DNA from 2 places in the Ruminococcus sp. 5_1_39BFAA genome. Region 1 is predicted to be linked to the other one. Evidence: predicted binding sites of a transcription regulator. Region 1 holds the regulator's gene; the other holds the start of a gene.
What was found. The regulator Rex, encoded in region 1, represses fermentation and respiration genes when NADH is low (regulators of the CRP and FNR family bind a similar motif). The targets are predictions, from matches to a motif close to ATTGTTAANNNNTTAACAAT.

Region 1 (8,022 bases):
TATTCTGGCAATAAAAGAAAATCTGGATAAGATGATGTAAAACGAAATCATGATGCGCATCTTTGCAGCCTTGCGGATGAATTTGAAATCCTCCGCAAGGCTTTTTTGGGGCTTTTTTGCCCTTATTCTATTGCTGTTTAGCACGTTAACGTTGAAAAATCAAGCGTTTTATGATAAAATAAATTATTAGGGCAATCGGGAATTTTCAGGAGGAGTTTAGCTAATGAAAAAGAAAATTAAGAATGAGTCCATACGCTTTCTAATGTGCAGCCTTATTCTGATTTCGGTTTTGTGCGTTGGTATTTTTTCTTTTCTGGCAGTTTATATGAACAAGAAAAGCACGCAAACGCTGTACGAAGTGGCTATGATTTATATGTCCGGCCTGAATAAGCAGATTTCCCTGCACTTTGAAACAACACTTGACCTGCGTCTGGATCAGGTGGCTGCTTTTACCGAAAGGATCCCATCCGGAACTGTTTCAGACAGAGAGACTGTGCAGGAGACTTTAGCTCATGATGCCCGTGCCCGTGGATTTGACTATCTGGGACTTTGTGCTGCAGACGGAACCATGGATATGATCTATGGTGAAGTGGTAGAATCGCTGAATCCGGAATTATTTCTGGAATCATTAAATGCGGGGGAGAGAAAGGTGTCTGCAGGCCTGGATGAGAAGGGAAACAGTGTTGTCCTGATGGGGATTCCGGCGTCTTATTACATGGAAGATGGCAGAGAATGTGCTGCTTTGGTGGCAGCCTTTCCTGTGGAGTATATTAGTGAGGCACTTTCTTTGGACGCAGATGATGATATGGTGTATTCCTATGTGATACGTCGGGACGGAAGTTTCGTGATTCGTAATTTTGATGCGTACCGCAACAACTATTTTGACCGGGTACGCGCCGTTTACAAGGACGTGAACGGAATGGATACGGAGCAGTATATTCAAGAACTCCAGGAAGCTATGACGGAAGGAGAGGATTATTCCAGTGAATTTGAAATCTACGGGGAGAAGCGGTATCTGTACTGCAGTGCTTTGCCTTATTCGGAATGGCATCTGCTCACTTTCATAACCGGTGATCAGCTGGACAGTATTATTAGCCGTTTCAGCAGTCAGTGGGTTTTTATATCTCTTTGCTGCTGCTTCTTGATTTTAGGTCTGCTGCTATTTGTCTTTTCTATGTATCTAAAAATGACACAGAAACAGGTACAGGAACTGCACAAGGCACAGATGGAGGCGGAACAGGCCAACAAGGCAAAGAGTGAATTCCTGTCTAACATGAGCCACGATATCCGAACACCTATGAATGCAATTGTTGGAATGACGACCATTGCCGGCGCCAATATCGAAAATACGCAGCAGGTACAAAACTGTCTTAAGAAAATAGCTCTTTCCAGCAGGCATTTACTGGGACTTATCAATGACATACTGGATATGTCCAAGATTGAAAGCGGTAAAATGAATCTGAATATGGAACGATTCTCTTTACGGGAAGTAATGGATAATATTGTCAATATTGTCCAACCGCAGGTAAGGGGAAAAAGGCAGCAGTTCGATGTATTTATCCATGACATTTCCGTGGAAGATGTATATGGCGACAGTGTTCGTCTCAATCAGGTGCTGCTGAATCTCCTGTCTAATGCCATTAAATTTACTCCCGAAGGCGGATCTATTCAGTTGTCTATGAGTGAGAAAGAATCTCCAAAAGGAGATGATTACATCAGGATCCATCTGCAGGTGAAAGACAATGGAATCGGAATGTCAGAAGAATTCCAGACGCGGATTTTTGAGTCCTTTATCCGGGAGGATAACGCGCGCGTACATAAGACTGAAGGAAGCGGTCTGGGTATGGCCATTACCAAGTACATTATAGATGCGATGGGCGGTACGATTGAGCTTAACAGTAAACAGGGTGAGGGAACGGAGTTTGATGTCTCACTTGATTTTGAAAAGGCTGCTGATTTGGATGTTGAGATGATACTGCCGGAGTGGAACATGCTGGTAGTGGATGATGACCAGCAGTTGTGTGAAAGTACCGTTTTATCTCTTGAGTCTATCGGAATTCATGCGGAATGGACATTGAATGGTGAGTCTGCAGTCAGACTGATAGAGATGCGCCATAAAGCGCATGATGATTACCATATCATTCTTTTGGACTGGAAACTGCCGGGGATGGATGGAATTGAGACAGCTCGGGAGATACGCCGGAAATACGGGGATGATATTCCGATTCTGCTTATATCTGCCTATGACTGGAGTGAAATTGATGAAGAGGCCAAGGCTGCCGGTATCAACGGATTTATCTCCAAACCGTTGTTCCGCTCCACGCTTTTTTACGGATTAAAGCCTTATGCCGATATTTCTATGGATCTGACAGACGCTGAAGAACCCAGGATGGACTTTACCGGCAAAAGGATTCTTCTGGCGGAGGATAATGAGCTGAACTGGGAAATTGCAGAAGAACTGCTGAAGGGCTTGGGATTGGAGCTTGAATGGGCGGAAAACGGCAGAATCTGTGTGGAAAAATTTCAGCAGTCCGAACCGGGATTCTATGATGCGATTCTTATGGATCTGCGGATGCCGGAAATGACAGGTTACGAGGCGGCAGATGCAATTCGTGCTCTGGATCGGCCTGATGCGGACATTCCTATTATTGCTATGACTGCAGATGCTTTTTTGGATGATATTGAGCGCTGCATGGAACATGGCATGAATGCCCATGTGGCAAAGCCGATTGATATGAAAGTAGTGGAGCACCTGCTGGAAAAATATCTGAACAGCTAAGATCATACGTGGATGAAGAAGCAGCGGAAAAAAGTCCGTACTCTTTCGAAGTGGAAGAGTATGGACTTCTTCAATACATAAATATGCTGATTCGATTGTAGTTTAGTCTGTTCCTGCAAGCTCCTCCCATTTTTCATAAAGAGTTTCTAATTCTTCTGCAATAGCAGCCTTTTCCTTGCTCAGTCTGGTACATTCCGCCACGTTGGTGCAAACCTCCGGTAAAACCATCGTCTCATCAATCTCACTGTCACGGCTTTCCAGTTCCTCGATCCGGGCTTCCACCTTTTTCAGCTCATTTTCACGTTTTCGCTTCTGCGCCTGCTCTTCCTTTTTCTGCTGCCAGGAAAGCTTGTTTTCGGAGGTCTGGCGGACCTCTGATACAACCTGGGCAGAAGGTGCGTATTTCTGGGTCATTTCATCTTTCTTTTCCAGATAGTAATCATAATCCCCGATGTAATTAACAATGGTCTGATTTGTTAAGTCCAGGATCCTGGTGGCAGTCTGGTTGATAAAATAACGGTCATGGGAAACATAAAATACAGTTCCCGTATAGCTGTTCAGCGCTTCCTCCAGAATTTCCTTGGAGGCGATGTCGAGATGGTTGGTAGGCTCATCGAGAATGAGAAAATTCGCTTCGGAAAGCATCAGCTTTGCCAGGGAAACGCGTCCTCTTTCCCCGCCGGAGAGGGCGGAAATCTCTTTGAAAACGTCATCACCTGTAAATAAAAACGCTGCCAGCATATTGCGGATTTCTGTTTCCGTAAGAGTAGGATACGTATCAGAAATTTCCTGGAATATGGTCTTTTCCATATGAAGCACATGATGCTCCTGGTCATAATAACCAATCTGAACCTTGGAGCCAAGGGTGAATTTTCCGGCATCCGCAGCCACGATTCCATTAAGGATCTTCAGAATCGTAGTTTTTCCTGTTCCGTTATTTCCGATAAGAGCCACACGCTCGCCGCGTTTCAGCTCAAAGGAGATATCGGTAAAAAGAGTCTGTCCGGGAAAAGCCTTGGAAAGCCCTTCCACACTTAAAACATCGTTTCCGCTGATGTACCGCGGCTCCAGGGAAATACGCATCTGGTTCTGAACCTCAACCGGCTTCTCAATACGCTGTATCTTATCCAGCATTTTTTCACGGCTCTCCGCACGCCGGATGGACTTTTCGCGGTTAAAAGAACGAAGCTTTGTGATAACAGCTTCCTGGTGCTTGATCTCTCTTTGCTGGTTTAAATATGCCTTGTACTGGGCATCCCGAAGCTGTGCCTTTTTCAGGGCAAATGCGGAATAGTTTCCGCTGTACATCCTCATTTCTCCGGCTTCGATCTCCACAACCTTTGTTACCACCTTATCGAGAAAATAGCGGTCATGGGATACGATGAAGACAGCTCCCGGATAGTTCAGAAGATAGGTTTCCAGCCAGGTGATGCTCTCCATATCCAGATGGTTGGTAGGCTCATCGAGAAGCAGGATATCCGGCTTGGAAAGAAGAAGCTTTCCCAGGGCAACGCGGGTTTTCTGACCGCCGGAGAGGGTTTCAATCTGCTTTTCAAAATCCTCCTCATCAAAGCCGAGACCCTTCAGGACACCGGTGATCTCGCTTTTGTAGGCATAACCGTTTTCCAGCTCAAACTGGTGGGTGAGCCGGGTGTATGTATTCATCAGTTCTTCCAGCTTTTCACCGGATACGTATTTCATTTCCTGCTCAAGAGTGCGGATCCGGTTTTCCATATCGAGAATATATTGTTTGGTGGTCAACAGCTCTTCGTAGATAGTATGGTGTCCGTGGATATCCTGATACTGTGCCAGATAGCCGATGTTTTTATCTTTGGAAAGGACTACGTTTCCGGAATCAGCAGGAAGCTCCTGCATGATGATACGCAGAAGAGTGGTTTTTCCGGCACCGTTATTTCCGATCAGGGCCGCTTTTTCACGTTCCTCTATATGAAAAGAGGCATCTCTAAGAATCACTTTTTCTCCAAATGCCTTACAGATGCTCTGGCATGACAAAATCATAATTACCTCCTTTAGCCCAATAAACAATATCCCTATTATACCCAATTTCATGCTATTTTCAAATGATAATTGGCAAAATATCAAAAAAATAGCAAAAATTTGGTTAATCAGCACAACTTTAATTGACAATAAAATGTCAGTTCGTTATAATTAACATAGTATTGTAAGGAGGAGAACATTTGTGGAGGCTAAAGAAATTTCGAGAGCAGTGATTAAAAGGCTGCCTCGATATTATAGATATTTGGGAGAGCTGATGGAAGAAAACGTGGAGCGTATTTCCTCCAATGATCTGAGTAAAAAAATGCACGTCACAGCATCGCAGATACGGCAGGATCTTAATAATTTCGGCGGTTTTGGACAGCAGGGCTATGGTTATAATGTGAGATATCTGTACGCAGAGATCGGTAAGATCCTGGGTCTGGATACCATACATCCCATGATCATCCTGGGTGCAGGTAATCTGGGACAGGCACTTGCCAATTATGTGGATTTTGAAAAAAGAGGTTTTCGTCTGGTTGGCATTTTCGATGTGAATCCTGTGCTGGAAGGGATTGCAGTGCGGGGCATTGAGATTCAGATGGTAAGTGAGCTGCCATTGTTTCTTAAAGAAAATCCGGTGGAGATCGCCATTCTCACGCTGCCGAAGAATAAGGCGAAGGACATGGCAAATGTGCTGATCGACAATGGAATCAAAGCAATCTGGAACTTTGCACACATTGACCTTGACGCACCGGAGGATGTGATCGTGGAGAACGTACATCTTTCGGAAAGTCTGATGGCATTATCCTATAATCTGAGCCAGTATCGAAAAGAACATGTTGATAAATAAACAAATTCATGCAAACAAAAAGGGCTGACGCCGTTCTCTGGTTTCAAGTAAGAGAGACGTGCGGCAGCCTTTCATACTTTATGCAAAGAAAGTCGGGTGATCAATATGAAAGAAGTGGTAACCTGCAGGCAAATGAAGGCTCTGGATGAGAAAACGATACGTGGAAAAGGAATTCCCTCTCTTGTGCTGATGGAGCGTGCTGCCTTAAAGGTCGCGGAGGAGCTGGAAGACCTCTGTACCCAACAGGAGAAAATCCTGGTAGTGTGCGGCAGCGGCAATAACGGCGGAGACGGGATCGCCATAGCCAGGATACTTTTTCTGAAGGGATATGAATGTGAAATTTATTTTATTGGAAATCAAGAGAAAATGACAGCAGAAACGGCTGCTCAGTGGGAGGTTGCATGCAATTATCATGTACCTGTTACGAATAACCCCAAATGGGATGAATATACTACTATAATAGATGCCGTCTTTGGCGTTGGACTTTCCAGGCCCATTCAGGGCAGGTACGGGGAAATCATTGAAGAGATGAATAAGGTCCATGCCAGAAAAGTGGCGGTAGATATCCCCTCCGGTATAAACGGAGACACGGGGGAGGTGCTGGGATGCGCCTTTCATGCAGACCTGACCGTGACCTTTGCCTTTTTGAAGAGAGGGCTGCTCTTTTTCCCTGGACGGATGTATGCGGGAAAAACTGTTGTGGCGGATATCGGCATCTACCGATCACCGGAGGTACCCGTGGAGGCTTGGTACGTGGAAACAAAAGATTTAGCTCTTTTGCCGAAGCGGGTTCCCTGGGGAAACAAAGGAACCTTCGGGAAGGTTTTACTGGTGACCGGGAGTAAGGGAATGTGCGGAGCCGCTTACTTAAGCGCAGCCGCAGCCCTGAAAACGGGCGCAGGCATGGTAAAGATTCAGACTGTGGAGGAGAACCGCCAGCCCCTGCAGACCATGCTCCCGGAGGCAATGGTAACATGCAGCTTTGAAGAAGAGGAAAATAAAAAAAATCTGGACTGGTGCGATGTGGTTGTGATCGGACCTGGACTTGGAACCGGAGCGGAGAGCAGAAAGCGTGCACATTATTTTCTGTCCAAAGCCTGTGAAACGGGAAAACCTGTCATCCTGGATGCGGACGGTCTGAATCTTTTGGCAATGAATCCCCAGTGGCGGGTATTTTTGAATGAAAATACAGTGGTTACGCCTCATTTGGGGGAGATGAGCCGTCTCTGCTGCCATCCGGTGGAGGAGATCAAAAGAAATATTGCGGAAACCGCCAATGCTTTTGCCGGGGAGACGAAAGCGGTCTGTGTGCTGAAGGATGCCTGTACGGTAATCGCGGATGGAAAGGGAAAGCTGTATCTGAACCGCTCAGGCAATGCAGGTCTTGCCACAGCAGGAAGCGGAGATGTACTCTCTGGTATTCTTGCCGGCGTGTTCTGTATGTATCTGGCGGCAGAGGAGCCTGTTGACAATGGAATGAAGGCAGCTCTTTCTGTGTACCTTCACGGAAAATGCGCAGACTGGTATGGAGAGAAGAACGGCATCAGAGGCATGACAGCGGGAGATTTGACAGGGATTTTGCCCCAAGTGCTCCGGGAAAACGAAAAATAGAGAGCAGCACAAAGAGATACGGGAGGATGAGATTATGGAAAAGTATAGCAGAGTAAAGGCAGTGATATCACTGGATGCCATTACACAGAATTTTGAGGAAATGAGGAAAAATATTAAGGAGGATAGCCAGATCATTGCTGTGATCAAGGCGGATGCCTACGGCCATGGTGCTGTGCAGGTGGCACATCTGATGGAGCCTTATGAATATATCTGGGGCTTTGCAACTGCTACTGCAGAGGAGGCGCTGGAACTTCGGGAAGCAGGAATTAAAAAGCCCATCCTGATCCTGGGAATTGTTTTTGAGGAACATTTGGAAGCACTTGCCAGAGAGGAAATCAGGATCGCAGTCTGTACTCTGGAATTGGCAGTAAAGTTTGCCGAGGCAGGAAAAAAGCTTGGAAAAACCGTACATATTCATCTGGCAGTTGACACTGGAATGACGAGAATCGGTTTTAAAGACGGGCGGGAGAGCCTGGGAGAGATCAAGGCAATTTCTGAACTGGAGAACCTGGAGATTGAGGGGCTTTTTACCCATTTTGCCAGGGCAGACGAGTACGACAGAGCACCTGCTATGGTGCAGCTTGAGCGGTATCTGCGGTTTGCAGATATGCTGGAAGGAGAGGGTGTTTCGATTCCCATCCGCCATTGCTCCAACAGTGCGGGAATCATCCGGATCCCGGAGGCAAACTTAAATGTTGTGCGCGCGGGAATCACCATTTATGGCATTTATCCTTCCGATGAGGTGGAGCGGGATATTGTAAAGCTTGCCCCTGTCATGGAATTA
Region 2 (8,022 bases), on a different contig from region 1:
GGCAAGACTGTACGATGCTGAAAAGATCGTAATGGATGAGGCTGTTATCTACCCGCTGTACACACAGGCTAACGCAGAGATGATGTCCAGCGCTGTAACAGGTGTTGAATTCCATCCGGTTGCCCTGAACCGTGTTTACAAAAACACTGTAAAGGCTGAATAAGTAAAAAATCTGAATATTTCCAGCCGCACCGGGGGTCAAATCCCGGTGCGGTTTTTGAAGTAAGCCTGGCATTCTATGAGGAATCAAAAGCGGGCTGGCTTCGCAACAAAAGCAAACGAGGAGGAGAAACGTGAAAAAATACACTGTTAAGCGATTATTAACTTCTCTTTTCACACTTCTGGCGATTCTGCTTGTCCTGTTTATCCTGATGCAGCTCATGCCGGGTTCGCCGTTCAATGATGAGAAGCTAAACAATGACCAGCGTGCAGCACTCTACGCGAAATACGGACTTGACCAGCCTATTGTCGTCCAGTTCTTTAATTACGCGAAAAACATGCTGAAAGGCGATCTGGGTGTCAGCTACAACATTTCCAAGAACACACCTATTTCCCAAATGATCCAGACAAGATTGCCGATCTCCATTGGAATAGGAGGACTTGCTGTAACCTTAGGGGCTATTGTGGGGCTGCTTCTTGGCCTTTTGGCAGCATTGAAGCATAATACCATCTGGGACTCCCTGGCAACCGTGATTTCCGTTATAGGTGTGTCGGTGCCTTCGTATGTATTTGCTCTGGCGCTGAGCTATTCCATGGGTTTCCGCCTGCAGTGGTTCCCCATGCTATACAGCGCAAAAGCCGCCATGTCGTCCAGTGTGCTGCCCAGTATTTCCCTGTCCATGTTTACCATGGCATCTATAGCCAGGTTTACCAGGAGTGAGATGCTGGAGGTTCTGGGAAGCGACTATATGCTTCTGGCGGAGAGCAAGGGTATCTCCGGTTCCGCGCTGATCTTCAAGCACGCTCTGCGAAATGCACTGATCCCTATTATTACGGTCCTGGCTCCGCTGATCGTGGATCTGATGACAGGCTCCCTGGTAGTAGAAAAGATTTTTGCCATTCCGGGCGTAGGAAGCCTTCTGGTAAATGCGATCCAGTCAAATGATTACAATGTGGTCATTTCCCTGAGCTTTATTTATTCTGCTATGTACATCGGTATTATGCTGGTGGTGGACATTCTCTACGGTGTGATCGACCCAAGAATCCGACTGGCAAAGAAAGGAGACTGACATCATGAAAAAAGGCACAACAACGGTCGTGCAGGCGGCTCCCTACGTACCTGTGGATGCAGATTTCCAATTGAAAAATAATATAGAAGAAATCGGCATTGATTCCAATTTTGCGGCACAGAGCTTCTGGAAGGATGTCATTACCCGTTACTTTAAGAAAACAAGCGCAGTTGTGGGACTTGTCCTGATCATTCTCATCAGTATCATGGCTGCTGTGGGACCGGGTATGAATGAATATACCTATTCCGGGCAGACACTGAGTGAAAAGAACCTGGCACCCCGGGTAAAAGCATTGGAAAAGTTCGGAATTCTCGATGGAAGCGAGACAATGCGTACTACAAGAGGCTCCAAGACTGTAAATAATTATGTGGACAAAGGACTTGACGATACATATTACTGGTTTGGAAGCGATAACTTCGGACGCGATATCTGGACAAGAACCTGGTCTGGTGCCCGTGTTTCCCTGATCATTGCCGTTGCCGCTGCGATCATTGATATGCTCATCGGTATGAGCTACGGTTTGATTTCCGGTTATTTCGGCGGAAGGGTGGATATGGTCATGCAGCGTATCCTGGAAGTCGCAAACGGTATTCCACGTCTTGTTATTGTAACCCTTCTTCTTCTGGTTCTGCAGCCGGGTATGATCACCATTATCATTGCCCTGATGCTGACAGAATGGGTGGGCATGAGCCGTATTGCACGTGCGGAAATGCTGAAGCTGAAGGAACAAGAATTTGTCCTGGCCTCCAGAACACTTGGTGCTGGCAGCTTTTTTATCATTTTCAAGGAAGTACTGCCAAACATTATCGGACCGATCATTACCCAGGTAATGTTCTCCATACCGACTGCTATTTTCACCGAGGCTTTCTTAAGCTTCGTAGGTCTTGGTATTCCGGTACCCCAGTGTTCACTTGGCTCCCTGATCTCAGAGACCTTTAACAGCTTTACGACACATCCCTACCAGATAATCCCGCCGATCGTGACTATGGCGCTTCTGATGCTGAGCTTTAACCTGGTGGCTGACGGACTTCGTGAAGCACTTGATCCGAAATTAAAAGAAATGTGAGGTGATCATCCATGTCAGAAAGTAAAGAAAAAATTCTTGATATCCGTGACCTGGACATCACCTTCCAGACCACAGCAGGAACAGTCCATGCCATCCGCGGTGTGAACATTGACCTTTATAAAGGGGAGACCGTTGCCATTGTAGGAGAATCCGGTTCCGGAAAATCCGTTACCATGAAAGCGGCAATGGGAATCCTGGCTTCCAATGCAAAGGTGGAAAACGGAACCATTGAGTTTTCCTACCATCATGCGGACGGCAGTCCGGAAACCGTGGATATTTTGAAAAAAGACAAAAAATGGATCCGCAGACATATTAACGGAAAAAGGATTGCCATGGTATTCCAGGATCCCATGACAAGCCTTGATCCTACCATGACGATCGGAAAACAGATCATGGAGGGTATGATCTGGCACTTCAAAACTCCGAAAAAGGAAGCCTGGGACAGGGCTGTGGAGCTTTTGAAGGAGGTTGGGATCGAGGATGCGGAGAAGCGTATGAAAAACTATCCCCATCAGCTTTCCGGCGGTATGCGCCAGCGTGTTGTCATTGCCATCGCTCTTGCATGTAACCCGGATCTTCTGATTTGTGATGAGCCGACTACGGCGCTGGATGTAACCATTCAGGCAAAGATCATCGAGCTGATCCGGCGTATTCAGAAAGAGAGAGGGATTTCCGTTATTTACATTACACATGACCTGGGCGTTGTGGCAAAGGTTGCGGACTATGTAAATGTTATGTACGCAGGAAAGATCGTGGAAAAGGGTACCATCAACGAGATTTATTACGACCCGAGACATCCTTATACGTGGGGACTTCTGTCCTCCATGCCGGACCTGGATACGGACGATGAACGTCTGTATACCATTCCAGGTTCTCCGCCGAACCTGCTTCATGAGAAGCCAGGCGATGCGTTTGCGCCCCGTAACCGCTATGCACTGATCGTGGACGACAAGGCAGATCCGCCGATGTTCCAGGTTACGGACACTCATTTTGCGGCAACCTGGCTGTTAGACCCCAGAGCGCCGAAGGTGGAGATGCCTGTGGAGTTAAAGAACCGAATCGAACGAATGAAGAAGGAGGCAGAAGAACATGGCAGTCAATTATAATGCCGAACCGCTTCTTACCGTGGATGGATTAAAGCAGTATTTCCGGGTAAGCAGCAGTTATACGGTACATGCGGTGGAAAATGTATCCTTCAAGATTTATCCGGGGGAGACCTACGGACTGGTAGGCGAGTCCGGATCAGGAAAATCTACCATCGGACGAAGCATTATCCGCCTTTATGATCCCACAGCGGGAAAGATCCAGCTTAACGGCATGGATATCAGCGGCAAGATGAGCAAGGACACAAACAAAGCTCTGCGTACCCAGATGCAAATGATTTTCCAGGATCCGATGGCATCCCTGAACCCCCGTAAAAAGGTACGGGATATTCTGGGAGAAGGTCTGGATATCCATCATCTTTATAAGAATAAGGAAGAACGGGAACAAAAGATCAAAGCCATTCTTGCAAAGGTAGGCCTGGCACCGGAGCATGCGGCCAGATATCCCCATCAGTTTTCCGGCGGTCAGAGACAGCGTGTGGGAATCGCCCGCGCCCTGATCATGAATCCGAAGCTGATCATTGCAGATGAGTGTATTTCCGCTCTGGACGTGTCCATTCAGGCGCAGGTGGTAAACCTGATGAAGGACATCCAGGAGGAGACAGGCACAGCGTACCTGTTTATCGCCCACGACCTGTCCATGGTAAAATATATCTCTGACCGGATCGGTGTGCTTCATCTGGGCCATCTTCTGGAAACGGGAACCACTGAGGAGATTTTCGAAAATCCCCTGCATCCCTACACCAGAAGCCTTCTTTCCGCCATCCCCTCCCCAAATCCGGTGGTGGAAAAGCAGAGGATTGCCGAAACCTATGACTACAAGACCTCCGGCATCGACTACAACGCTGGAACCTATCATCACGCAGGCGGCACCCATTATGTGAAATGCACGGATGAGGAGTTTGCACGCTACTGTTCACAGGAAATATAAATTTGTTAGGAAAGTCAAGAACGTTCCCGCTGTTCCTTAAATCTACTGGCAGCGGGAACCTTTTTATTACTGTTATATTGACATTTCTTTAACGATGTTGTATGCTGAAACAAAAAGGAGGTATAGAACATGGCAAGAATACTAATCAGCCCCTCAAAATATGTGCAGGGTGCGGGAGAGATGAAAAAGCTGGGTACTTATGCAGAGGCATACGGAAAGAAAGCCCTTGTGCTGATCAGCGCCGGAGGATACAAACGAATCGGAGCTGAGATTGAGGAAAGCTTTAAAAATACCGGATGCAGTATTGTGTTCGACTATTTTAACGGCGAATGCAGCAAAACGGAAATCAACCGTCTGAAGGCCGTTATGGAAGAAAAAGACTGCGACCTGGTCATCGGGATCGGAGGCGGAAAAATCTTTGACACCGCAAAGGCTGTGGCTTACTACACAAAGACCCCGGTTTTGATCTGTCCTACCATTGCATCTACAGATGCTCCTTGCAGCGCCCTTTCGGTAATTTATACAGATGCAGGAGTTTTTGAAGAATACCTGTTCCTTCCGGCAAACCCCAACATGGTGCTGATGGACACGGAAATTATCGCAAAGTCACCAGTTCGTCTGACGGTTTCCGGTATGGGTGATGCGTTGGCAACCTATTTTGAGGCAAGAGCGTGTCAGAGAAGCCAGGCTACCTCCTGCGCAGGGGGAAAGACCACAGAAGCAGCCATGGCACTGGCAAAGCTGTGTTTTGACACCCTGATGAGCGAAGGAACGAAAGCGAAAATCGCATTGGAAGCAGGGGCATGCACGGAGGCTGTGGAAAAAATCATTGAGGCAAACACCCTTCTCTCTGGTATTGGATTTGAAAGTGCAGGACTTGCAGGCGCTCATGCAATCCACAACGGCCTGACTGTGCTGGAGGAATGCCATCATATGTATCACGGGGAAAAGGTGGCCTTTGGTACCATTGCCCAGCTTGTATTGGAAAACGTACCGGCTGAGGAACTGGAGGATATCATTGACTTCTGCATCGAAGTTGGACTTCCGGTTACTTTGAAAGAGCTGGGAGTGGCCGAGGTGACTGATGAAAAGATCATGGCAGTGGCGGAAGCTGCCTGTGCAGAAAATGACACCCTGCACAACATGCCTTTCGAGGTTACACCGCAGACAGTGGCTGCTGCATTGAAAGCAGCAGATGCCTATGGACATTACTTCTTAGGAGAATGATCCGCACCCATTTAATGGGTATAAGAGCTGACAGTTTGGATTTTCCGGATTCAGGCTGCCGGCTCTTTTATGCGTCTTAAGAAACAATTAAGAAATTCCCCCTTTCATCTTAAAAACTGTTTGTTATCCTAATTTCAGGTTAAGGGAGGTGAGAACGTGGCGAACATTTTAGTTTGTGATGATGATAAAGCAATCGTGGAGGCCATTGAGATCTATCTGCAGCAGGAGGGCTATGATGTGCTGAAAGCCTATGACGGGCAGCAGGCGATTAAAATGCTGAACAGCGAGCCTGTGGACTTGCTGATCATTGATGTGATGATGCCAAAGCTTGACGGCATCCGGGCAACCTTAAAGATCCGGGAGGAGAATCCGCTTCCCATTATCATTCTTTCCGCAAAATCCGAGGATGCGGATAAGATCCTTGGGCTGAACGTAGGTGCAGACGATTATGTGACAAAGCCGTTTAATCCATTAGAGCTGGTGGCGAGAGTGAAATCACAGCTTCGCCGCTACACCCAGCTTGGGGCGAGAGCGGGAAAAAGCGGAGCACACATTTATGAGACAGGCGGATTGATGGTAAACGATGATCTGAAGGAGGTTACAGTGGACGGGGAGCCGGTGAAGCTGACACCCATTGAATACAACATCCTTCTGCTACTCATAAAGAATCAGGGCCGGGTCTTTTCCATCAACCAGATATACGAAAATATCTGGAACGAGGAAGCCATCGCTGCCGATAATACGGTAGCTGTGCATATCCGGCATATCCGGGAAAAGATCGAGATCAATCCAAGAGAACCCAGATATTTAAAAGTGGTATGGGGACTGGGCTACAAGGTAGAAAAACTGTAAGACAGCAGAAACAGGACAGCTTGTGCAGAACATGAAAGGGGTAAAGTATGAAGAAAAAAAGGTATAGAAGAAATGCCGTGAAAGGCGTCTGGATCGTTTGGGTGCATATTGCAGCGGCTGTGGCGGTAAGCTGCGCAGCGCTGCTGATATATATAGTCAGCCAGGGCGTAAACCCGCTGGAAAAAGCGGACTATTATGAAAACTCTGTCAGCTTTGGTACCAGGCTTTATGAGTCGTCCTGGCAGATCCTGGGAAATATAAAGAATACGGCCAGGCTTTCAGAGTCGGAGTCCGCAGTGATAGATTTGAGTGAGATCCTGGATGGCTCTGCGCTGACCTACAGGAATGAATCGGGGCTTGCTTATTCCGTGGAGGATCTGAAGAAATGGGGAGAAAGCACATGGGAATATGGCTCCGACAGGGGATATGACGATGGGAGCAATATCCTGATTTGTAATAAGGGGGACGGCACATACGATTACTATTACTGCCGCGAATTCATGGAGCAACTGGACAGCGGGGCCTTTTCCTTTGAGGTTGACGAAGCATACCCGTCAGATTCAGACATGGAAAAAGCAAAGGCAGAGCTGATCAGAGAAGTGAGAGAGGAACTGGAGAACGGACAGCTTGAGGAGGGGACTGTTCAGGCGGGGATCAGCAGCATCGTGAATGCCAATGGCGATGAGATATATTCAGAAGTAAGCAATTATACCGGAAACAGCATACCGGAAAAATTCAAGCCGGTAGATGCAGACAGCATCCTGGATGTACTGAATGTACGACCGGAATGGAACGGAAGGCTTGAGGAAGCCTTTGACGCACTGAATACGGCTATCAGCATGGCGGCTGACTATGAACGGGCGCTGGATACTGCGGAGGCTTATCAGGACGAAAAAAGCAATCTTACCTATTATTATTTAGATAAGGATACGCAGAAGATCTATACAAACAAAAGAAGATATGAATCCTATGATAAATCCAATACTGTTCTGAACGAGATGAAATCGGAAGGAGCATATATGATACTGAGACCAAAGCTTTCCGAGTGTGAGACGAATCTTACGTATTTGGAAAACGGAAACAGCAGTACGTGGGGATTTACTATGGATGAATGGCATCAAATGGCTCAGGAACACAGCACATCAGAGAACTATGTGTTTGCGGTAAATGTGGATCTGACCTTCCAGGCACAGGATAAGCTTGCGGAAAGGCAGGAAATATACGAGAAATGTTCCTCCTGGTTTCCGGCGGCAGCCTGCAGCTTTGTATGTTCACTTGTGATACTGCTGGTGGGATTCGTTTGGCTGACAGTTGCGGCAGGGCGCAGACCGGAGGATGAGGAGATCCATCTCTGCTTCTTTGACAGATGGTTTACGGAGATCGCGGCGGCAGCAGTCTTTGCAGCGTGGATTCCGGGAATTATGGCTCTTGAACTGGGACTCAATCGTAGCCTGTGGCGCGATGGTCCATGGAGAGAAGAACAGGCGCTTTGTGTCATAGGAGCAGCCTTTGGGCTGTACACAGTCTTCTGGTTCTCCATCGGTTATCTGAGCCTGGTGAGAAGGATCAAGGCAAAAACCATATGGAAGGGCAGCCTTCTTTATTGGCTGCTTA

Region 2: a site for Rex is predicted at 4,406-4,425, ahead of ACESZH_RS02255 (glycerol dehydrogenase). Genes of this name have one in related genera too.

The regions. Positions count from the first base shown of each region.
Region 1 covers NZ_CAXSVO010000008.1:45,470-53,491, forward strand. Annotated here, with positions in the region: gene ACESZH_RS10640 (NADP-dependent isocitrate dehydrogenase) at 1-40, shown strand, start outside; gene ACESZH_RS10645 (response regulator) at 224-2,779, shown strand; gene abc-f (ribosomal protection-like ABC-F family protein) at 2,882-4,798, opposite strand; gene ACESZH_RS10655 (redox-sensing transcriptional repressor Rex) at 4,980-5,627, shown strand; gene ACESZH_RS10660 (NAD(P)H-hydrate dehydratase) at 5,733-7,238, shown strand; gene alr (alanine racemase) at 7,273-8,022, shown strand, end outside.
Region 2 covers NZ_CAXSVO010000001.1:503,339-511,360, reverse strand. Annotated here, with positions in the region: gene ACESZH_RS02280 (peptide ABC transporter substrate-binding protein) at 1-163, shown strand, start outside; gene ACESZH_RS02275 (ABC transporter permease) at 294-1,229, shown strand; gene ACESZH_RS02270 (ABC transporter permease) at 1,234-2,295, shown strand; gene ACESZH_RS02265 (ABC transporter ATP-binding protein) at 2,307-3,401, shown strand; gene ACESZH_RS02260 (ABC transporter ATP-binding protein) at 3,385-4,329, shown strand; gene ACESZH_RS02255 (glycerol dehydrogenase) at 4,459-5,556, shown strand; gene ACESZH_RS02250 (response regulator transcription factor) at 5,713-6,408, shown strand; gene ACESZH_RS02245 (sensor histidine kinase) at 6,456-8,022, shown strand, end outside.